3 linked regions of the Pseudophaeobacter arcticus DSM 23566 genome follow. The protein of the gene in region 3 interacts with the protein of the main gene of each other region in a pairwise test. Links are inferred from orthologs where the notes say so. Each region holds a gene or a part of one and is shown on either strand. Other genes may lie near its edges.

Region 1 (7,073 bases), 1.4 Mb from region 3 along the record:
CCGCCCAGACAACCAGCGCAAGACCGGCTGGAACCGGGCTGTGCTTTTGTGCGGGGGGTGTTGGCAGATCACCGGATTTGGGCAACATGCGGCGCAGGGTGGCGTCGCGGTCGACCACCGCATGTTTCAATGCTCCGGCGACATGTAGTCCAAAGGTGACCATCAGCGTCTGGGTCGAGACCCAGTGCAGCGTGCCAAACAGTGCTGCGGTGGCGTCGGATTTTGTCACAAAGGGCAACTCCTGGCCAAAGGGCCACCAGATCGGGGCAAAGCCGGTGCTGGCGGCATGGTGGATCCAGCCCGTCAATGGCGTCGCCACCATGGCCCCGTAAAGCAGCCAGTGAACCACTTCTGCTGCCAGGGCTTCGGGTTTGTTTTCCGGATGCAACAGCCCCGGCTTGGGCTGGGAGAGGGCCCACAGAATGCGGCCCAACCCGGTAAAGAAGGCGGCAACGCCGATGGTTTTGTGGATCGAGAACAGCAGCACGGCGCGGGACAGGGTCGCGTCGGATCCATCAAACCCCGGGCTTTGAATCTCATGGGCCAGATCGTTGGCGATCAGGCCAAGCAGAAAGGCGGAGATCAGCAGGAGGGCAGAGAGCCAATGAAAGCCTTTGGTGACGCTGCCGTAGCTGGAGGTGGTGTTTTGGGCTGGCACGGGGGTGGTTCCTTGTGAGGTGCGATGCTGGCCACTCTAATCGAGACGCAGAGGCATGCAATGGGGGGCTCTGTCCGTGCGCGAACAGAGTTTGTGCGAAGGGTCATGTGGCGCAGAGCGCCGATCTGGCAGCCGCCATCGTGCCCCTATCCGCAAGGCAGGACAAAGGGGCAGGACAGAGGGGTAGCACAGGCGGGCTGGATTGGCGGACTGGACAGGTGGGCAGAAGGGCACCCTTGGTCAGTTCTCTTGTACGTTGGGTCAGCTGCGTCTAAACCGGGGAAAACGACAGCGAAGGAAGTGACCCTTAATGACGATCGCATTTGTATTTCCGGGGCAGGGCGCCCAGGCCATTGGAATGGGCCAGGCATTGGCAGAAACTTATCCGGCCGCGAAGGCTGTTTTTGATGAGGTCGACGCGGCTTTGGGGGAACACCTCAGCAAATTGATCTGGGAGGGCGATATCGAAACCCTGACCCTGACCCAGAACGCCCAACCCGCCCTGATGGCGACCTCCTTGGCGGCGATGCGTGCGCTGGAGGCCGAGGGCGTTGCGATTGACCAGGCTGGTTTTGTTGCCGGCCATTCGCTGGGGGAATATTCGGCGCTGGCTGCTGCCGGGGCAATTTCCATCGCAGATACCGCGCGCCTGCTGCGCACCCGGGGCGAAGCGATGCAAAGCGCCGTGCCGGTTGGTGTGGGCGCCATGGCTGCGCTGTTGGGGCTAGATTTCGCCACTGTAAAAGAGGTCGCAGCCGAAGCGGCGGCTGAGGGCGAAGTGGTCCAGGCTGCCAATGACAACGACCCCACCCAGGTGGTTGTCTCCGGTCACAAGGCCGCCGTTGAACGGGCCGCAGAAATCGCCAAGGCCCGTGGGGCCAAACGGGCGGTGATGCTGCCGGTCTCGGCACCTTTCCACTGTGCGCTGATGCAGCCCGCCGCAGATGTCATGGCCGAGGCCCTGGCCGCGGTTGAGATCAAAGCCCCCGCCGTGCCGCTGATTGCCAATGTGCGCGCCGACGTGGTGAGCGACCCGGCTGAAATCCGCCAGCTTTTGGTTGAACAGGTTACCGGTTCGGTGCGCTGGCGTGAAAGCGTCCAGGTCATGGCGGCGCAGGGCGTCACGGAGTTCTGGGAAATTGGATCCGGCAAGGCTCTGTCGGGCATGATCCGCAAGATCGACCGCAGCCTGACCTGCCGTCAGTTTGGCACCCCCGAGGCGGTTGCAGCCGTCAAAGAGGCCTGAATTCTACGCGCGCAAAAGCGGTGCGACCGGGAGCAAGCGCGGCTCTGATGGTCATGCACCTGCAAACAGAGGAAGAGATATGTTTGATTTGACTGGTAAAACCGCCCTGATCACCGGGGCTTCGGGTGGGATCGGCGGCGATATCGCCCGTGCCCTGCACGCAGCGGGTGCGACCGTTGCGCTTTCTGGCACCCGCGAGGCCCCGCTGCAGGAACTGGCAGCTGAGCTTGGCGAGCGTGCCCATGTGCTGATCTGCAACCTGAGCGATGCAGAGGCGGTGGAAGCCCTGCCCAAACAGGCTGTCGCTGCCATGGGCAGTGTTGATATTCTGGTGAACAATGCCGGGATCACCAAAGACAATCTTTTTATGCGCATGAAAGATGAAGAGTGGCAAAGCGTGTTGGATGTGAACCTTACCTCGACCATGCGGCTGTGCCGTGGGGTGCTGCGCGGCATGATGAAAGCCCGCTGGGGTCGGATCATCAACATCTCGTCCATCGTTGGCGCCACTGGCAACCCTGGTCAGGGCAACTATGCCGCCTCCAAGGCGGGGATGATCGGGATGTCCAAATCCGTCGCCTATGAGGTCGCCAATCGCGGCATCACGGTCAACGCGGTTGCGCCTGGGTTTATTGCCACCGCCATGACCGACAAACTGAATGATGCGCAGAAAGATGCCATCCTGTCGCAGATTCCCGCCGCCCGGATGGGGGATTCGAAAGAAATCGCCGCTGCGGTGCTGTATCTGGCCAGCCCCGAGGCCGCCTATGTCACCGGAACCACCCTGCATGTGAACGGCGGTATGGCGATGCTGTAGGCTCATTTGGTTTTGTTTATTCTTCGGCCTGCCGCAAAAAACGTTGCAGAATCGAGATATTCAAAGCACAAAATAGCCCAGAACTTTGTGAATATCATATTGATATCAACAAGGTTTTAGAAATCTTCGGTGCTGCCCCTTGTCCTTGGGGCTGGGCGGCGCCATCTGCTCGACTGGGGCAGTCATGGCAGGGCATAGACAAGAACCGCAGATGCAGCGAAAGCATTTGCCTCTGCGCTGGTCTGTGCTATAGGCGGCCCATATTCGTCCTGACGTTTTCCTCGCAAGGGAAAGCGATCGGGTAGCTCTCGTTTTTGAGAGCAGAACCGCCCGCATCGGGCAAAACAATGCCACCCCAAGCGGGTACGGGCAAAACCGGGCAATCTGCCCTGAAGAACGAGGAAATGACATGAGCGACGTCGCAGACCGCGTAAAAAAGATCGTTGTAGAGCACCTGGGTGTTGAAGAAGAAAAAGTGACCGAAAACGCGTCCTTCATCGACGATTTGGGTGCAGACAGCCTCGACACTGTTGAGCTGGTCATGGCCTTTGAAGAAGAATTCGGCATCGAGATCCCTGATGATGCGGCCGAAACCATCCAGACATTTGGCGACGCAGTGAAGTTCATCACCGAAGCTTCCTAAGTCGTAATTACATCATTGTGATTGCCTTGACGGCGCTTTCCATCGTGGAAGCGCCGTTTTGCGTCTCACGCCTTTTGTTCTTCTGGACGATGGTTCTCCTGCGTCGCCCGTTTTTGTGGTAGCGTGTAAAGATGACCAACTAGGAGGGCTTCGGAGATGATGATTTTTCCGACAATCGAATTGCTAGACGGGCGCTGCGTCACTCTGGAAAAGGGTCGGCTGGAGGAGCCGATGGTCTGGCATGTGGATCCTGTTGAAAAGGCAAAGGAATTTGCCGCAGCAGGTGCCCAGTGGATGCACCTGACTGATTTCAACGCCATTCAGGGCGATGACAGCAACAAAGAACTGGTGGCTGAGATCATTCGCAGCGCTGGTATTCCGGTACAATTGGGCGGCGGTATGCGCAGCCGGGACAGTATCGAGAGCTGGATCGAACAGGGCGCAGGACGTATCGTTGTTGGCACCCTGGCCGCGCTTGATCCCACTTTGGTTTGCGAGATGGCGAAACAGTATCCCGATCAGATCGTTCTGGCGGTGGATGTCTGGCAGGGGCAGGTTATGACTGAAGGGTGGCGCCAAGCTGGTGCATTTGAACCTGAAAGCTATATCGCCGCCTTTGGGGCTGCCCCCTTTGCAGGCATTATTGTCACCGATATCGACAGTGATATGTCCGACCTGGACGGGCAATTGGGGCTGATTTCCGGGCTGGCCGCCAAGGCTCAGTCACCGGTGATCGCCAGTGGCGTCGTGCGCTGTGTCGATGATCTGTCGCGGTTGAAGTACCTGTCCAATATTGCCGGGGCTTTGGTTGGGCGGGCGCTGTTTCGCAAGACGCTCACCCTGGAGGAGGCCCTGGAGGCGGCCCAGCCGCACCCTGAAGAAGTTGCTGAATTCATTTAATGAATCACCTGCGACTGCAGGGCTTGCACCAGGTAATAGGCGGGGCGGTCAAACATGGCCGTTCCGCTTTTTGCTTTCGCCAGAGGGCTGGCCGGATCCTTTGGCCTGGCTCTCTGGCTGGGCGCTTGGCAGAGCCGGTTTGCCGCAGTGCCGATGCGCTGATTGGCTTGGCTTGGGCTCTGTTATTTGCCATTCTGCGCCGATACGTTCTATTGGCGCACTTGCACCCCTAGGGCAATCCAAGCTATCTGGTTGCGAATTGCCGAGGCAGAGGAGAGCAAGGAATGCGTCGAGTCGTTGTAACCGGACTGGGATTGGTGACACCTTTGGCAACCGGGGTCGAAGAGACCTGGTCGCGCCTGCTGGACGGTCAATCTGGCGCCGGACCGATCACCCTGTTTGACGCAGAGGCCAGTGGTGTTGCAACCACCTATGCTTGCGAAGTCACGCGTGGTGACGGCACAGACGGCTCTTTCAATCCGGATGACTGGGTGATCAAGAAAGATCAGAAAAAGATCGATGACTTTATCCTTTATGGTATCGCCGCCGCTGAAATGGCTGTGCGGGATGCTGACTGGACCCCGGAAGATACCGAAAGCCAGGAGCGCACAGGCGTCATGATCGGCTCTGGCATCGGCGGGTTGAGTTCCATCGCCAACACCGCAGTGATGATCAAGGAAAAGGGCCCGCGCCGGGTCTCTCCCTTCTTTATTCCCGGTGCGCTGATCAACCTGATCTCTGGTCAGGTCTCAATCCGCTTTGGGTTCAAAGGCCCCAACCACTCGGTGGTGACGGCTTGCTCAACAGGGGCCCACGCCATTGGCGATGCGGCCCGGTTGATCAAATCCGGCGATGCCGATGTGATGATTGCTGGTGGCGCCGAAGCGGCGATCTGCGAAATTGGCATTGCCGGCTTTAATGCCTGCAAGGCCTTGTCGACCAAATGGGCAGATGATCCCAAATCGGCGTCCCGCCCCTATGACGCTGATCGTGACGGGTTTGTCATGGGCGAAGGTGCCGGAGTTGTGGTGCTGGAAGACTACGACCATGCCGTGGCCCGTGGCGCCAAAATCTATGCCGAAGTTCTGGGCTATGGCCTGTCGGGCGATGCCTATCATATCACCGCCCCCTCCGAGACCGGCGAAGGCGGCGAGCGGTCGATGCGCGCAGCGCTGAAAAATGCAGGGCTTGAGCCCAAAGATGTAGACTACATCAACGCCCATGGCACCTCGACCATGGCCGACACAATTGAACTGGGCGCGGTTGAGCGGATGCTGGGGGATCATGCGGCTGCGGTCACCATGTCGTCGACCAAATCAGCAACCGGCCATCTTTTGGGCGCTGCTGGCGCGATTGAGGCGATCTTCTCGATCCTGGCGATTCGCGATCAGGTTGCTCCGCCAACGATCAACCTGGACAATCAGGCGGTTGAAACACCTATTGATCTGGCCCCAAATGCCAAGCGTGAGCGCAAGATTGACGTGGCCCTGTCCAATTCCTTTGGCTTTGGCGGGACCAATGCCTCGGTTGTCTTTGGGAAGCCTAAATAAATGTGGCGCAGCCTGGCTTCGAATATGCTGACGGTTCTGGTGGTGGTGCTGTTCCTTTTGGGCGGCGTCATCCTTTGGGGCAAGTCACAGTATACCGCTGAGGGGCCGTTGGAGACAGCGATCTGTCTGCAGGTGCGCCCTGGGTCAAACATGACCCGGGTGAGCGCAGAGCTTGAAAAGCAGGGGGCGGTTAGCTCCGGCATGTTGTTCCGGCTCAGCGCCAAATACACTGAAAAGTCGCGCCAGCTCAAAGCGGGGAGCTTTCTTGTCCGTCCTGGCAGCACGATGCAGAGCATTCTGGATCAGATCACCCAGGGCGGCGCCAGCACCTGCGGCACCGAGGTGGTTTACCGCGTTGGGGTGACACGGGTGCGGGCCGAGGTGCGTGAGCTGGACCCGGCCTCTGGTAAATTTGTCGAACGGGCTGATTTTGAGCTCGGCGTTGACGATGTGCCTGCGATCTTCACCCAGTTGAAATCTGCCTCGGATACCCGTTTCCGGGTTGCATTGGCCGAGGGTGTGACCAGTTGGCAGGTAGTGAATGCCCTGCAAAACATCGACATTCTCAGCGGTGATCCCGGAGAACGCCCGGCAGAAGGCATGTTGGCGCCTGACAGCTATGAAATTGTCAAAGGGCAGCCCCGTGACGAGATCCTGGCGCAGATGCAGGAGCGCCAGGAGTTGCTGATTGCGGCAGCCTGGGAAAACCGCAGCGAGGACGCGGCGGTGCAATCGCCCGAAGAAATGCTGATCCTTGCCTCGATCATCGAAAAAGAAACCGGCGTCGCAGAAGAGCGTGGCCAGGTGGCCAGTGTCTTTACCAATCGTCTGAACCGGGGCATGCGCCTGCAAACGGATCCCACCGTGATCTATGGCGTCACCAAAGGCGAAGGCGTGCTGGGTCGGGGCCTGCGTCAAAGCGAATTGCGCAAGGTTACACCGTGGAACACCTACGTGATCGAAGGGTTGCCCCCAACGCCTATCGCCAACCCTGGCCGGGCGAGTCTCTTGGCGGCGGTGAACCCGGAGCCGACCGATTTTCTGTTCTTTGTAGCGGATGGCAGCGGCGGTCATGCCTTTGCGGAGACGCTGCAACAGCACAATAGCAACGTTGCAAAATGGCGCGAGATCGAAGCGCAGCGGAACAATAACTGATTAAACTGCTCTTTTAAGGTCACGATGATCTTTGCCCCCGTCCTCATCATCTGATGGGGGCGGGTTTTCTTTGGCCTGCGCCAGAGCACAGGTCAGAGCACAGG
Region 2 (7,513 bases), 3.3 Mb from region 3 along the record:
AGAACGGTTTTCATGATCGGTAATCCGCATTGATGGTGATGTACTGATGGGTCAGATCGCAGGTCCAGACCGTGCAGGTGCCGCTTCCCAGGCCCAGGTCCACCTTGATGGTGATCTCATCACGGGTCATCTGCGCGGCGCCGTCTTCCTCGCGGTAATCGGGCGAGACCCAGCCCTTTTCGGCCACCAAAACATCGCCAAAGGAGATCGACAGCAGGTCCCTGTCAGCTTCGGCCCCGGATTTCCCGATGGCCATAACCACCCGGCCCCAGTTGGGATCTTCGCCGGCAATTGCGGTTTTCACCAGCGGCGAGTTGGCAATGGACAGCCCGTGGATCTTTGCTTCGGCATCCGATACCGCGCCAGTGATCTGGATCTCGACAAATTTTGTCGCGCCTTCTCCGTCGCGCACCACCTGATGCGCCAGGTCCAGCATCACCGCTTCCAGCGCCTGCGAGAATTCCGCACTGTCCGTGACATCAACCCCAGAGGCGCCGGTGGCACAGAGCATCAGACTGTCCGAGGTGGAGGTGTCACTGTCCACAGTGATGCAGTTGAAACTGCGATCACAAAGACGGCTGAGCTCGGTCTGCAGGGCATCCTGGGGCAGCTGCGCATCGGTAAAGATATAGACCAGCATGGTGGCCATATCCGGCGCGATCATGCCGGAGCCTTTGGCAATACCGGCAATCGACACGGTTTCACCGCCGATGATCACCTCTGCCGAAGCGCCCTTGGCAAAGGTGTCGGTGGTCATGATCGCCTTGGCGGCGGCTTCCAGCGCGGTCTCGTCCAGGCCTGCGTTCAGGTCTTTGATCTGGGCAATGATACGATCATGCGGCAGGGGCTCGCCAATGACACCGGTTGAGGCGGTAAAGATACGCGCTTCGGGCAGGCCGGTGATATCCGCAACAGCGGCACAGATCTCTGCAACCGAGGTCTGGCCGTAGTGACCGGTAAAGGCGTTGGAATTGCCGGAGTTCACCAGAATGGCGGCGCCAGCAGAGCTGTCACCACCCAGTTTCGCCTGACAATCGCGCACCGGCGCCGAGCGGGTTTTGGAGCGGGTGAAGGTGCCGGCAACCGTGGTGCCGGGATCCATCACGGCCAGCATCACATCGTCGCGGCCCTGGTATTTCACGCCGGCGGCACCAGCGCAAAGGCGCAGGCCCTTAATCACCGGCAGTTGCGGAAAAGCGGCGGGCGCCAAAGGCGAGCGGGGAAGACTATCACCCATAGTTAGTTCCTTACCAGGCTCAGATCGCGCAGGATTGCGGGGTCGAGATCGTCAATTTCAGGGCGGTCGATGAGAGCTGCAGCGGTCAGATCGCTGACACGGGCCTCAACAGCGGCATTCTGCAGTTCTTGGCTGAGCGTCTCGCGGACCTCTTCAAAGGTGGGGGCAGCAGTTTTGCGACGCTCTTTGAGCAGGATGAGGTGCCAGCCAAACTGGGTCTCCACCGGGTCGGAGATCTCCCCGGCCCGCAGGCCCAGCACGGCCTCTTCGAATTCGGGAACCATGCGTCCCTTGGTGAACCAACCCAGATCGCCGCCATTGGGGCCGGAAGGCCCGGTCGAGCGCTCTTTGGCCATGATTGAAAAGTCGGCACCGGTATCAAGCTCGGATTTGATCTCCAGCGCGTCCTCCTGGGTTTCGACCAGAATATGCGCGGCGTTGAACTCGTCCCCGCCGTCGCCATCCGAGTATTTATCCTCATAGGCTTGACGCAGAGCCTCTTCATTGCTGGCGCTTTTCATCACCGTCTCAATGACATTGGCAGCCAGCAGGGCGCGCTCTTCGTTGTCTACCGCAAGTTTCACATAATGCGGCACGCCGCCGTGCAGCTCTTGCTTTAGCGCGGTCTGCTGTACCAGCTGGTCGAGGATGGCATTATACAGCACATCATCCGGCAATTGCTTGTACTGTTCTGGCAGGCTGTCGCGGGCCATGATCATGTGACCCAGGGTGATCTCTTCGCCGTTGACGGTTGCAATCACGGTATTGGCATGTGGCGCGGCCAATGCAGGCAGGGGCAGGGCCATAAACAGGGCCACAGCTGTACCTTGCAGAAAAGTGAGACCTTTACGCATTGAATTCTTCCTAATTCCCGAGCCGCAAAGGGGCGCGGCGTTGACACTTATTTTCCTGCCCCTTACATCCCAAGGAGGCCCGAGGCAGGACCGTCGTTTCTTTTATTGTTTATGGGTTGCGACCACGACGGGCAAGCCTGCCCGACATCTGCCTGACACAAGGGCCACCAAGAGGATCGTTGGAGAACACATGCTGGGTATCGGAACACTCGCCAAAAAGGTTTTCGGGACGCCGAATGACCGCAAAATCAAGGCGACAGGGCCACTGGTTGCACAGATCAATGGACTGGAAGAAACGTTCGAGAAACTCAGCGACGAGGGTCTCCGGGAAAAAACCGCCGAGCTGCGCAAGCGGGCACTGGATGGTGAAAAGCTCGATGCGCTGCTGCCCGAAGCCTTTGCCAACGTGCGCGAAGCAGCGCGCCGCGCTTTGGGGCTGCGGGCCTTTGACACCCAGCTGATGGGCGGGATCTTCCTGCATCAGGGAAATATCTCCGAGATGAAGACGGGCGAGGGGAAAACCCTCGTGGCGACCTTCCCGGCCTATCTGAATGCGCTGACCGGGCGTGGTGTGCATGTGGTGACGGTGAACGAATACCTGGCCAAACGCGACGCCGAATGGATGAGCAAGGTTTTTGACGCGCTTGGCATGACAACCGGCGTCATCTGGTCGAACCAGCCCGATGAAGAAAAGATGGCGGCCTATGACAGTGATGTCACCTATGCCACCAACAACGAGTTGGGCTTTGACTACCTGCGCGACAACATGAAGCCCAGCCTGGATCAGGTTTTCCAAAAGCAACACAACTTTGCCATCGTTGATGAGGTCGACTCGATCCTGATCGACGAAGCGCGCACACCGCTGATCATTTCTGGTCCGGCTGAGGATCGCTCGGAACTCTATATCACCATCGACAAGATGATTCCCTTCCTGTCGGATGAGCACTTTGAGGTGGACGAAAAAACCCGCGGTGTGACCTTTACCGAGGAAGGCAATGAGTTTCTTGAGCAGAAGCTGATCGAGCACGGTCTTCTGGACGAGGGTGCTTCGCTTTATGATCCCGAAAGCACCACCGTTGTGCACCACGTGAACCAGGCCCTGCGGGCGCATAAGCTGTTCCAGCGTGACAAGGACTATATCGTGCGCGATGGCGAAGTGGTTCTGATTGATGAATTCACTGGCCGGATGATGGCCGGGCGCCGCCTCTCTGAGGGTCTGCATCAGGCCATCGAGGCCAAGGAAGAGGTCAATATCCAGCCGGAAAACACCACGCTGGCTTCTGTCACCTTCCAGAACTATTTCCGTCTCTATGACAAGCTGTCCGGCATGACCGGCACAGCCCTGACCGAAGCCGAGGAATTTGCCGAAATTTACGGTCTGGGCGTGGTTGAAGTGCCGACAAACAAACCCATCGCCCGGGTGGATGAGGATGACCGGGTCTACCGCACGGCGGCTGAAAAATTCCAGGCCATGGTGGAAGAAGCCATGACTGCGCATGCCAAAGGCCAGCCGGTTCTGCTGGGGACCACCTCAATCGAAAAGTCCGAACTGCTGAGCATGATGCTGCAGAAGGAAGGGGTAAAGCATAACGTGCTGAACGCGCGTCACCACGAACAGGAGGCCCAGATCGTTGCAGATGCGGGTCGGCTTGGCGCGGTGACTATCGCCACCAATATGGCGGGCCGTGGCACTGACATCCAGCTGGGTGGCAATGTCGACATGATCGTGATGGCGGCGCTTGAGGCCAACCCGGATGCGGATCCTGTGGCTTTGCGCGCCGAAGAAGAGGCCAAGCACGCCGAAGAAAAGAAAAAGGTTATCGAGGCAGGTGGCCTTTGTGTGATGGCTTCTGAGCGTCACGAAAGCCGCCGGATCGACAACCAGCTGCGGGGCCGCTCTGGTCGCCAGGGGGATCCGGGGCGCACCTGTTTCTATCTCAGCCTCGAAGACGATCTGATGCGTATCTTTGGCTCTGAGCGACTGGACAAGGTTCTGTCGAGCCTTGGCATGAAGGAAGGCGAAGCGATTATTCACCCCTGGGTGAACAAGTCGCTGGAACGCGCCCAAGCCAAGGTCGAAGGTCGCAACTTTGACATGCGTAAGAACGTGCTCAAATTTGACGACGTGATGAATGACCAGCGTAAGGTGATCTTTGGTCAGCGTCGTGAAATCATGGCCGCCGAAGACCTGTCCGAAATCATTGGTGACATGCGTCACGAGGTGATCGACGAGCTGATCGACACCTATATGCCGCCCAAAACCTATGCCGAGCAATGGGACATCGAAGGTCTGCACGCCGCCGTGCTGGAAAAGTTGAGCATAGACGCGCCGGTTGCCGAATGGGCCGCCGAAGAGGGTGTCGACGACGAACATATGTCGGAACGCCTGGCCGAGGTCGCCAATCAGATGATGGCAGAAAAGACCGAGGCCTTTGGCCCCGAAAGCATGCGCAACATTGAAAAGCAGGTGCTGTTGCAGACCATCGACGCCAAATGGCGCGAACATCTGCTGACGCTGGAACATCTGCGCTCGGTTGTGGGGTTCCGCAGCTATGCGCAGCGCGATCCGCTGAACGAGTATAAAAACGAAAGCTTCCAGCTGTTTGAAACCATGCTCGATTCGCTGCGCGAAGATGTAACCAAGCAGCTGAGCCGGGTGCGTCCTATGACCGACGAAGAGCAACAGCAGATGTTGGCTGAAATGGCCGCCCGTCAGGCCGCCATGCAGCAGATGGCGCTGGGTGGGGCTCCGGCGGCGCCTGACGCCAATTCAGAGGATGCGGCTCCCGGATTTGTCGAGGCTGATCCCTCGACCTGGGGCAACCCTTCACGCAATGACAAATGTCCCTGCGGATCGGGCAAAAAGTTCAAACATTGCCACGGACGTCTGGCCTGATCCTCGTTGACCTGATCCTTTCCATCCAGTTCGGGTGGTGCGGAAAGCCCGGTTTGGCTCCAGCATAAACTAATCATAAATAGCCCCGGCCTTTGGTCGGGGTTAATTCTTTTTGGCTACCCATTTGCAGGAGATCACCAAAAGCGGCAGGGCAGAGCACCGCGCCGTATTTGGTCAATTTGCGGATGAATGCCTGATTCTTATCAATGGGTGGCCATAGATCGGCCTCCTTTTGCGGGCCTATTTGACAGGCCCGTATTCGGTTTTGAATTAGGTATTGGAGGGTAGAAATGCTGAACAAACGCATAGTTCTGATGAGCGCGGCCACCGCCGCCTGCGCATTGGGAATCGGTTTCTTTATGCAGCCCACCACCTTTGGGTCTGCGGGCCTGGCTGGTGGCTCTGATCAGGCGGGGCTGCAGTTGCCGCAAGACCCAGAGCTGGCCAGGCCGATCGCTATCGAAAAGATCACCCTGACATCTGCAAACCCGGGCCTTTCCGAGGATGATGACATCCCCCCTACGCAGCGCCAGCCTGCGCAGCGCCAGTCACCGGTTGCAGCCTGTGGCGTGACAGCCAGCGCCACCGCGCTTCCTGGCGCCCTGGTGGCGTTGCAGATCTCTGCGCCTTGTCGGGGGAATGAGCGGATTACCCTGCACCATCAGGGCATGATGGTCACGGAAACACTTGGCCCGGACGGGCAGCTTGATCTGGTGATCCCGGCACTGTCCAGCACAGCCACCTTTATCATCGCGCCCGCCACCCTCACGCCCACTGACGCGGCGGCGACAGCGGCGGTTGGCGCGGTTGTGCAGGTTGCGGTGCCGGATATGGCAGAGGTCGACCGGGTGGTACTGCAGTGGAGCGGCAACAGCGGCTTTGAAATCCATGCCCGTGAGTTTGGGGCGCAATACGGTGAAAACGGCCATGTCTGGCATGGGGCTGACCCCAGTCAGAAGGCTGCGGGTAAGCTGATGCAGCTGGGGGATGCTACGCAACTGGTCCCACGCCTGGCAGAGATCTATAGCTTTCAACGCAACCAGGGGGAGGCCCCCCCCGCAGCCGGAGACATCGAAATCAGCGTCGAGGCAGAGATCACCGAGATCAATTGTGGCCGTGAAATTGCGGCACAAAGCCTGCGGGTTGTCGCGGGACGGGTACAAACGCGGGATCTGGTTCTCAACATGCCAGATTGCACCGCCTCTGGTGACTTTCTGGTGTTGAATAATCTGGTAGAAAACCTGAAAATCGCGGCAAGATGATCTGCGGCTAATTCAGGACTTCAAATGGTCAATTTTCGTGCGGCGGTTTGCGCCGCACTTCTCCTTTTTGTCACTGCGCACAGTGGACAGGCGCAGGATGTCACCCTGTCGTCCCCTGATGGCGTGGTGGAAATCACCGGCAACCTTTTGGGATTTGACGGAGAATTCTATCGGGTCGAGACCAAGTTTGGAGAGTTGACGCTCGATGGATCGGGGGTCAGTTGCGAAGGGCCGGGCTGTCCCAGCCTGTCGGATTTTGTGGCCGAAGTGACCCTGTCCGGTTCGGCGCAGATGGCAGAGGTTCTTTTGCCGGCGCTGATCGAAGGTTTTGCCCTGCGCAATGGCTATAAAACCCAACGTATGTCCCAGCCCGAGGGCAACTTTGACTACCTTCTGTTGCAGCGCGAAGGGCGCCCCGTGGCGCGGTTTTCCTTTCTGGTCAGTACCACCGATGTGGGCTTTGCCGATTTGATCGCGCAGGAGGCCGATATCGTCATGGCCCTGCGTGAAATTCGCCCCACGGAACAAACACTGGCCCGCGCCGCCGGGCTGGGGGATATGACACAGGCCACACGCAGCCGGATTGTGGCGCTGGACGCCATGGTGCCGGTGGTCTCGCCCGAGAACCCGGTTACCCGGATCTCTATCCCCGATCTGGCGGGCGTTTTTTCTGGTGCAATCACCAACTGGAAGACGCTTGGGGGGCCGGATGCCCCAATTTCCGTGCATATGCCTCTGGCGAATTCTGGATTGACCCAGGGCTTTGCGGATCGGGTTTTGACCGCCTCAGGGGTGCAGCTGACACAGGATCTGCGGCATCATGAGCGCGGGGCGACCCTGGTTCGGAGGGTTGCGACGGATCCCTTTGCAATTGGCATCACCAGTTTTTCCAACACGGGAAGCACCCGGATGCTGACCCTGACAGGCGCCTGTGGGTTTGCGCTGCGGGCCAACCGACGTGGAATTAAAACCGAAGACTACCCGCTGACGGCACCGATGTTTTTGTATTTGCCGCAGCGCCGTCTGGCCAAGGTGGCGCGGGACTTTCTCGCCTATGTGCGGGGTCCGGGGGCGCAGATCGTGATCCGGCGCGCAGGCTTTGTCGATCAGGCGCAGGAACATATTTCGATGAATGCCCAGGGTGACCGGCTGAGCAATGCGATTTTAGCGGCTGGCCCTGAGGTGGAACTGACAGAGTTGCAACGGCTGGTGAGTCGGCTGGCCGGGTTTCGGCGCCTGACCACCTCTTTTCGCTTTGAAGCGG
Region 3 (6,965 bases):
GCCAGGTCCGCGGGCCCACAGGTCAGAGCAACGGCAGTGCGCCAATCCCAGAGAGGCCCAGATGATCGACGCTGACCCAACCCTGCGCCCGGAACCGATCCCCGAGGATAGCGCGGGTGATGGCGACCGCGCCCTGCGTCCGCAGGGGCTGTCGGAATTTATTGGCCAGGCCGAGGCCCGCGCCAATCTGCGGATCTTTATCGAAAGTGCCCGCCGCCGCGGCGAGGCGATGGACCACACCCTGTTTCACGGGCCGCCCGGTCTGGGGAAAACCACCCTGGCGCAGATCGTGGCGCGCGAGCTGGGGGTGAATTTCCGCATGACCTCGGGGCCGGTGCTGGCCAAGGCGGGCGATCTGGCGGCGATCCTGACCAATCTGGAAGCGCGGGATGTGTTGTTCATCGATGAGATCCACCGGTTGAACCCGGTGGTGGAGGAGATCCTGTATCCGGCGCTGGAGGATTTTGAGCTGGATCTGGTGATTGGCGAGGGGCCAGCGGCGCGCACGGTGCGCATCGAGCTGCAGCCCTTTACCCTGGTGGGGGCGACAACGCGGATGGGGCTGTTGACCACGCCGCTGCGTGATCGCTTTGGTATTCCCACCCGTCTGCAGTTCTACACGGTGGATGAGCTGTTTGAGATCGTCAGTCGCAACGCCCGCAAACTGGGCACCCCGGCGGATGCGGAGGGCGCCCGTGAGATCGCGCGGCGCGCGCGGGGCACCCCAAGGATCGCCGGGCGGCTCTTGCGCCGCGTGGTGGACTTTGCGGTGGTCGAGGGCGATGGGCGCATCACCCGAGACCTGGCGGATGGGGCGCTGACGCGGCTTGGGGTTGATCGGCTGGGGCTGGATGGGGCCGACCGGCGCTATTTGCGGCTGATTGCCGAAAACTACAGCGGTGGCCCGGTGGGGATCGAGACGCTGTCGGCGGCGCTGAGTGAAAGCCGGGATTCGCTGGAAGATGTGATCGAGCCCTATCTGTTGCAACAGGGGCTGATTCAGCGCACCCCGCGTGGGCGGATGCTGGCGCAGAAGGCCTGGACCCATCTGGGGATTGCCCCGCCGCAGCGCGCGACGGATCTGTTTGGCTAAGCAGCCGCGACAGCCCTAAGCGCGACACATCAATTTGCGTGACCCTGATATTTGCGCGTCCCTGATATTTGGGTGACACGGCGCTGAGAGACAGCAAGGTCACCAGCAGGCAGCGCGATTTGGCAGGGGACTGATGCGGCGGCGCCTTTTGGGCCAGAAAACACAATGCGCCGGGGAGGCCCGGACCTGAAGAAACGGGTTTGAATTGCTGAGATGGCCTCAAGGGGCGGGTCTGCCCCCTGAGGCCGCATTCAATTGTCTTGCAGCAGGCGCCTCAAGGACAAGCCGCTGCGCGAGGCCTTGCGGCCTCCTTGACCCGCAGGTCTGGGCTGATATCAGGCCTGTGACGGGCCTGTGTCTAGACGGGGTGCCTGCGCGGCGGAGCGGGCTTGCCGTTTTGCGCTGCGGCGGGCATAGAGCGGCAGCCCGCCTGTATCTCGTATGCCTGTATCTCAGATGATGGAGCACCGCCATGTCACTGGACCTGACCCCGGAAGAAATCCAAGCCCTGTTCACGCGCAGCGATGGCTCTTATGGGTTTGCCCGTTGGGGGCGCCCCATTGCGCCTGTTGTCTTTGGGGTGCAGGAGGAGACGCTGAAGGTTGTGAAGGGCGCGATTGAGGCGGTGGCCACATTGGCGGGCCATCCGATGGCGGAAACCGACCCGGAGCTTGGGTCCAACCTGATGTTCTTTTTCTTTCGCGACTGGGCCGAGCTGCTGGATGTGCCCGACCTTGGCCGCCTGATCCCGGATCTGGCGCCATTGGTGGCACGGCTGCAAGCGGTTGATGCCAGCCAGTATCGCGCCTTTCGCTTTGATGACACCGGCGCCATTCAGGCCAGTTTTGTGTTTTTGCGCATGCAGGGCGCCATGGCTGAGCTGCCGGCTGAAACCCTGGCGCTGAGCCAGGCGGCGCAGGTCATTCTGCTCTGGGCGGATCAGGCCTTTGCCAGCACCTCGCCGCTGGCCATTCTGCCCGAGACCGGCGCGACAATTCTGCGGCCCGAAATTGCGGCGATTATTGCTGCTGGCTATGACCGGATGATGCCGCCTTCGGCCAATGACGCCTCTCATGCGCTGCGGCTGTTTGCGCGGCTTCAGGGCTAGGCGGCTGCGCTCCTGCGCAGCGCCGTGTTTGCCCGTCCTGAAGGCCTGTCCCTGATCTGGCCCGTTCCTGATCTGGCCTGTCGCCCCGGCGGCTACTTTACCGTCAGCTTGAAAGCTCCGGTTGGCACCCGCACCTCCCAGGAGACGGATTTATTGCCCGCCGTCGTGGTCTGTCCTTCAACAAAGACCTCGCCGCCGACCTTCAGAATTTTGAAGTCGGCGCCTGCGGTTGCCTTGCTGCCGATCTTTTTGGCAACCTGAGCGGAACTGCCCGCTGAGATTTTTCTGATCTTGGAGTCTTCTTCAGACCTGACGGTCAGGGTCTTGGCTGTTCCCAGCTTGTAAGTGGTTACACCGCTGGAAATATGAGAGGCCTTGCCGGTTGACACCGTCATGATGCGCAGGGTGCCGACGGGCATGATTTCGATGCCCTTGAAGCTGACCACCCCGCCCTTGACCGGTTTTGACAGGGTGATGGTGTCACGCCCCGGTGCCTTGATTTCGATAAAGGCCTTCTGGCTGAGCATGGGGGAGCCGAGAAAATCCACAAAGACAAATTGCAGATCGACTTCGCGCGCGCCAAGCTTTTTCTCATTGGCTTCGTGTTTTATCTTGTCCCGCTTGGTGACTTTCAGCTCGGCTTCGATATCTTTCAGCAGATAGCCGAGGAATTCTGCCACCTCGGCGACGGCCTTGTATTTGGCGTCTTTGCTGAGCTTGGCAGCGCCTGTCTTCAATTTTTCCAGGGCAATCAACCGCCCCTCATAGGCTGGTGGTTTGCAATCCCAATAAGATGACATCGCAGGGGCCAGGGAGGTATCGCGCAGTTTATGCGTTTTGAGCAGCTTCTTCCAAGCTGATGAATCGATGAATTTTGTACCCATTGTGAAACCTATACTTAAAAAGAAAAACGCAGGCCTGAGGGCTGTGCCGCAAAACGAATTGGCAAAAGGCTGCAGGGGGTAGTCTACGCGACCAAGGCGCCGGGTCAATGCCCTCGCCTCAGGGGAGAGCTGCGTAATCGCCTTGCTGCCGCGCCGTGGCCTGTTTTAGGTTGCCGGCAACCACAGGAGCACTGGCCCATGATTCATCGCTTTCCCGTCCGGGTATATTACGAGGATACCGATATGGGGGGTATTGTATATCACGCCAATTATCTGCGTTTTATCGAACGGGCCCGCAGCGACTGGGTGCGGGGCCTTGGCAATGATCAAAACGCCATGCGTGATGCCGGGGTGATCTGGGTGGTGCAGCGGATTGAGGCGGATTACCTGGCTCCGGCGAAATATGACGATGAGCTGCTGATTGAGACCGAGGTGATCAAACTGACACCGGCCCGGCTAAACATGGGGCAACTGGTCAAACGCGGCGAGACCGAGCTGTTTCGTGCCAGGGTTTCGGCGGTTTGTATCTCTTCCGAAACCGGGCGGCCGACGCGGCTTCCGGCAGAGATTCGCGCATTGCTGTAACATTGCCGTCTTTGTGCACTGTTTGATTGGCTTTTGCCGCCGAACTCAGCTAGCCTGCCTGAAAATAAGGCCGCGACAGACGGCTGATCGTGAGCGATGGCAACAAGCAGAACGCCCTGGGGCTCCTGAACCGGGGCACGAGGCAAATACGTAAGACCGGAGCGATCCGGCAGAGGATTGAGCAGGCAAATGGAAGCAGAAACTCTGGCGCTGACGCAGGGGATTGATTTCTCCATGTGGGGTCTTTTCGCGCGGGCCACTTTTACCGTGAAACTGGTGATGCTGTTGCTGACCGCAGCCTCGATCTGGTCCTGGGCCATTATCGTGCAAAAGCTGATCAACTACCGCCAGGCCCGCCGTCAGGCGGCGCGGTTTGATCAGGCTTTTTGGTCCGGCGAACCGCTGGATGGGCTGTTTGATCAATTGGGGCCAGAGCCTGCGGGCCATTCGGAGCGTATTTTTGCCGCTGGCATGGCGGAATGGCGGCGCAGTCATCGCAGCGATGGCGGGCTTATTCCCGGTGCTCAGGCGCGGATTGACCGCTCGATGGATGTGGCTATCGCCAAAGAGACCGAAGACCTGCAACGGGGGCTATCGGTGCTGGCCACCGTTGGTTCCACCGCGCCCTTTGTCGGGCTGTTTGGCACGGTCTGGGGCATCATGACCGCCTTTATCGAGATCGCACAGCAGCAAAGCACCAATCTGGCGGTGGTTGCGCCCGGCATTGCCGAGGCACTGTTGGCGACGGGGCTTGGCCTGCTTGCGGCGATCCCTGCGGTGGTATTTTACAACAAGTTGAGCGCCGACAGCGATCGTATTCTGGGTGGCTACGAGGCCTTTGCCGACGAATTTGCCACCATCCTCAGCCGCCAGTTGGATTCCTGAGCCATGGGTGCAGCGGTTCAACAGGGTTCTTCGGGGACGCGGCGGCGCGGGCGGCGCCGTGGCCGGGCGCGGCCGATGTCCGAAATCAACGTGACGCCCTTTGTCGATGTGATGCTGGTGCTGTTGATCATCTTTATGGTGGCGGCACCGCTGACCACGGTTGGTGTGCCGGTGGATCTGCCCAAGACAGAAGCCGGCGCGCTGCCAAGCGAGCAGGAAGAGCCGCTGACTGTGACGATGATCCTGGGCGGCGAGATCCAGATCCAGACGACACCGGTGGCCCCCACCGAGCTGGTCTCCAAGCTGCGCGCCATTGCCGCAGAACGCACATCCGAGCGCATCTATCTGCGGGCGGATGGCGGGATTTCCTACCGCGAGGTGATGCAGGTCATGGGCGCGCTGAACGCGGGCGGCTTTGCCAATGTTGGTCTGGTGACTGATGTGGCCGGACCCGAGCCGGATGGCGGGGCTGCCACCACTGACGCGCCAGCCAGCAGCGCGGATCAATAAGCGGGGGCTTGAGGCATTTTATGGGCCTGCAAACCGGAACCAAAATCTCTCTTGCGGGGCACGGCCTGCTGGTGGGCTGGGTTGCCTTTGGCGCCTGGTTGCCGTCGGAACCTCTGCCGATTCCCGTGCAAGAGGTTGCGGTGATCTCGGCCGAAGAATTTGCCCGGCTGAGCCAGCAGATCCAGGCCCCTGAAGTCACCGAGACCCCAAGCAGCCTGACGCCGCCCGACCCGGCTCCGGCACCACCGCAGGTATCGGTGCGCCCGGAAACCCGCCCCGATACCTCTGCGCCAGAAGCCACTCCGGCGCCTGTGGTGGATGCGCCAGTTGCGGCGCTGCCGGAACCAGAGCCCGAGCCAGAGGTCACCGATACCCTGCCAGAGCCGCAAACCCCGCCAGACCTGCCGACTGAGACCCCGTCGATTGTCCCAAGTCCGCCGGTGCCAGAGCGCGTCCGCCCAGCGGAGCGGGTTGCCCCGGTGCCGGTGGAGGCGCCAGAGCAGGAAGTGGCAATTGACGAATTGGTGCAGCCAGAAGTGAGCCCGGATGAGGGTGCGTTGAGCGAACAAGAAGTGCAGGAGGCCACCGCGCCCGAAGCGGCCAGCGACCGGATTGTCACCGAAGCCAATGAAAGCGACGAGGCCGAGCCCGCGCCACCTGTTACGGCGCCACCTGTCACCGCGCCGGTAACTTCGGTACGGCCCAGAACACGGCCCCAAAGACCCGTGGCGCAAACCACCCCGGCGGAGGTTGCGCAAACCACACCGGCCACGCCACCTTCGCCGCAAGAGGACCAGTCCTCGGCGATCGAGGATGCTTTGGCGGCTGCCATCGCAGGCGGTGGCGAGGTGGCGGCCAGCGAGCCCTCGGGCCCGCCGCTGACGCCGGGGGAAAAAGACGCGCTGCGGGTTTCGGTCTCTCAATGCTGGAACGTCGGCTCGCTCTCGACCGAAGCACTGAAAACCACCGTCGAAGTCTCGGTCTCGCTAGAGCCAGACGGGCGGCCGAAAACGGGCTCTATCCGCATGGTTTCCAGCACCGGTGGCTCCACCGGAGCAGCCAAGCAGGCCTATGAGGCGGCGCGCCGGGCAATCATTCGCTGTGGCGCCAAGGGGTTTAAACTGCCCAGCGACAAATATGACCATTGGCGGGACATCGTCATGACCTTTAATCCAGAAAAGATGCGCATCAAATGAGACACCAAAATTTGATCTCGCCTCGGACGGGGCTGAACTATGACGGGGGGAGGGGGGATTTTCCCCCTGCATTGACCTCCCCAAGCCCCGATACTGCCCCTGAAAACCGCACTGATATTTACTCCGGAAAGGACGCGACGCTTATGAGGCGCACCCTGACAGGCCTTTTGGCAAGCCTTCTTCTTGCGGCGGCGCCCCTGCTGACCGCTGGCAGCGTAGCACAGGCCCAGGACGGGCCGCTACGGATCGAAATCACCGATGGGGTGATCGAACCCTTGCCCTATGCGGTGCCCGATTTTCTGGCCGAAACCCCGGCAGCGGCCGAGCTGGCCAATCAGATCACCCGGGTGATTGCGGCGGATCTCAGCGGCACCGGGCTGTTTCGCGAAATTCCCGCCACCGCGCATATCTCCACCGTGAGCGATTTTAACGCGCCTGTGCGATTCGCCGATTGGAAGGCGGTAAATGCCCAGGCGCTGATCACCGGTTCGGTTTCGGCCAATGGCAAGCAGCTGACGGTGCGGTTTCGTGGCTATGATATCTTTGCCGACAACGAGCTGGGGTCCGGTTTGCAGTTCAGCGGCACCACGGATGGCTGGCGGCGCATGGCACATAAGGTGGCGGATGCCATCTATAGCCGGATCACCGGCGAGAGCGGCTATTTTGACAGCCGGGTGGTCTTTGTCTCTGAGACCGGCCCCAAG

Evidence for each region. The genes of interacting proteins can lie anywhere in the genome.
Region 1: the proteins of ybgC (region 3) and ARCT_RS0113275 interact in binary tests that used the Escherichia coli proteins (3 or more experiments, as listed by UniProt). The link is inferred for Pseudophaeobacter arcticus DSM 23566 from one-to-one orthologs.
Region 2: the proteins of ybgC (region 3) and secA interact in binary tests that used the Escherichia coli proteins (3 or more experiments, as listed by UniProt). The link is inferred for Pseudophaeobacter arcticus DSM 23566 from one-to-one orthologs.

The regions. Positions count from the first base shown.
Region 1 is NZ_KI421507.1:1,922,935-1,930,007, reverse strand. Bases 1,893-4,747 are described here. They hold ARCT_RS0113275 (acyl carrier protein), read left to right. Parts: upstream 1,893-3,130; coding sequence 3,131-3,364; downstream 3,365-4,747. Other genes in these bases: fabF (beta-ketoacyl-ACP synthase II), read left to right, coding at 4,549-4,747; ARCT_RS0113270 (1-(5-phosphoribosyl)-5-[(5-phosphoribosylamino)methylideneamino]imidazole-4-carboxamide isomerase), read left to right, coding at 3,521-4,264; fabG (3-oxoacyl-[acyl-carrier-protein] reductase), read left to right, coding at 1,984-2,721; fabD (ACP S-malonyltransferase), read left to right, coding at 1,893-1,904. Also shown: ARCT_RS0113290 (cytochrome b/b6 domain-containing protein), read right to left, coding at 1-658; more of fabD, read left to right, coding at 969-1,892; more of fabF, read left to right, coding at 4,748-5,814; endolytic transglycosylase MltG, read left to right, coding at 5,815-6,969. UniProt on the Escherichia coli protein: Carrier of the growing fatty acid chain in fatty acid biosynthesis.
Region 2 is NZ_KI421507.1:3,791,174-3,798,686, forward strand. Bases 1,893-5,187 are described here. They hold secA (preprotein translocase subunit SecA), read left to right. Parts: upstream 1,893-2,281; coding sequence 2,282-4,987; downstream 4,988-5,187. Other genes in these bases: ARCT_RS0122850 (peptidylprolyl isomerase), read right to left, coding at 1,893-2,091. Also shown: 8-oxo-dGTP diphosphatase MutT, read right to left, coding at 1-14; bifunctional glutamate N-acetyltransferase/amino-acid acetyltransferase ArgJ, read right to left, coding at 11-1,237; more of ARCT_RS0122850, read right to left, coding at 1,240-1,892; ARCT_RS0122860 (hypothetical protein), read left to right, coding at 5,278-6,249; ARCT_RS0122865 (phosphate ABC transporter substrate-binding/OmpA family protein), read left to right, coding at 6,274-7,513. UniProt on the Escherichia coli protein: Required for protein export, interacts with the SecYEG preprotein conducting channel.
Region 3 is NZ_KI421507.1:523,893-530,857, forward strand. The notes cover bases 2,008-4,976. They hold ybgC (tol-pal system-associated acyl-CoA thioesterase), read left to right. Parts: upstream 2,008-3,283; coding sequence 3,284-3,670; downstream 3,671-4,976. Other genes in these bases: ARCT_RS0106510 (hypothetical protein), read left to right, coding at 2,008-2,201; ARCT_RS0106515 (hypothetical protein), read right to left, coding at 2,294-3,085; tolQ (protein TolQ), read left to right, coding at 3,860-4,555; tolR (protein TolR), read left to right, coding at 4,559-4,976. Also shown: Holliday junction branch migration DNA helicase RuvB, read left to right, coding at 62-1,093; more of ARCT_RS0106510, read left to right, coding at 1,566-2,007; more of tolR, read left to right, coding at 4,977-5,065; ARCT_RS0106535 (hypothetical protein), read left to right, coding at 5,092-6,261; Tol-Pal system beta propeller repeat protein TolB, read left to right, coding at 6,405-6,965.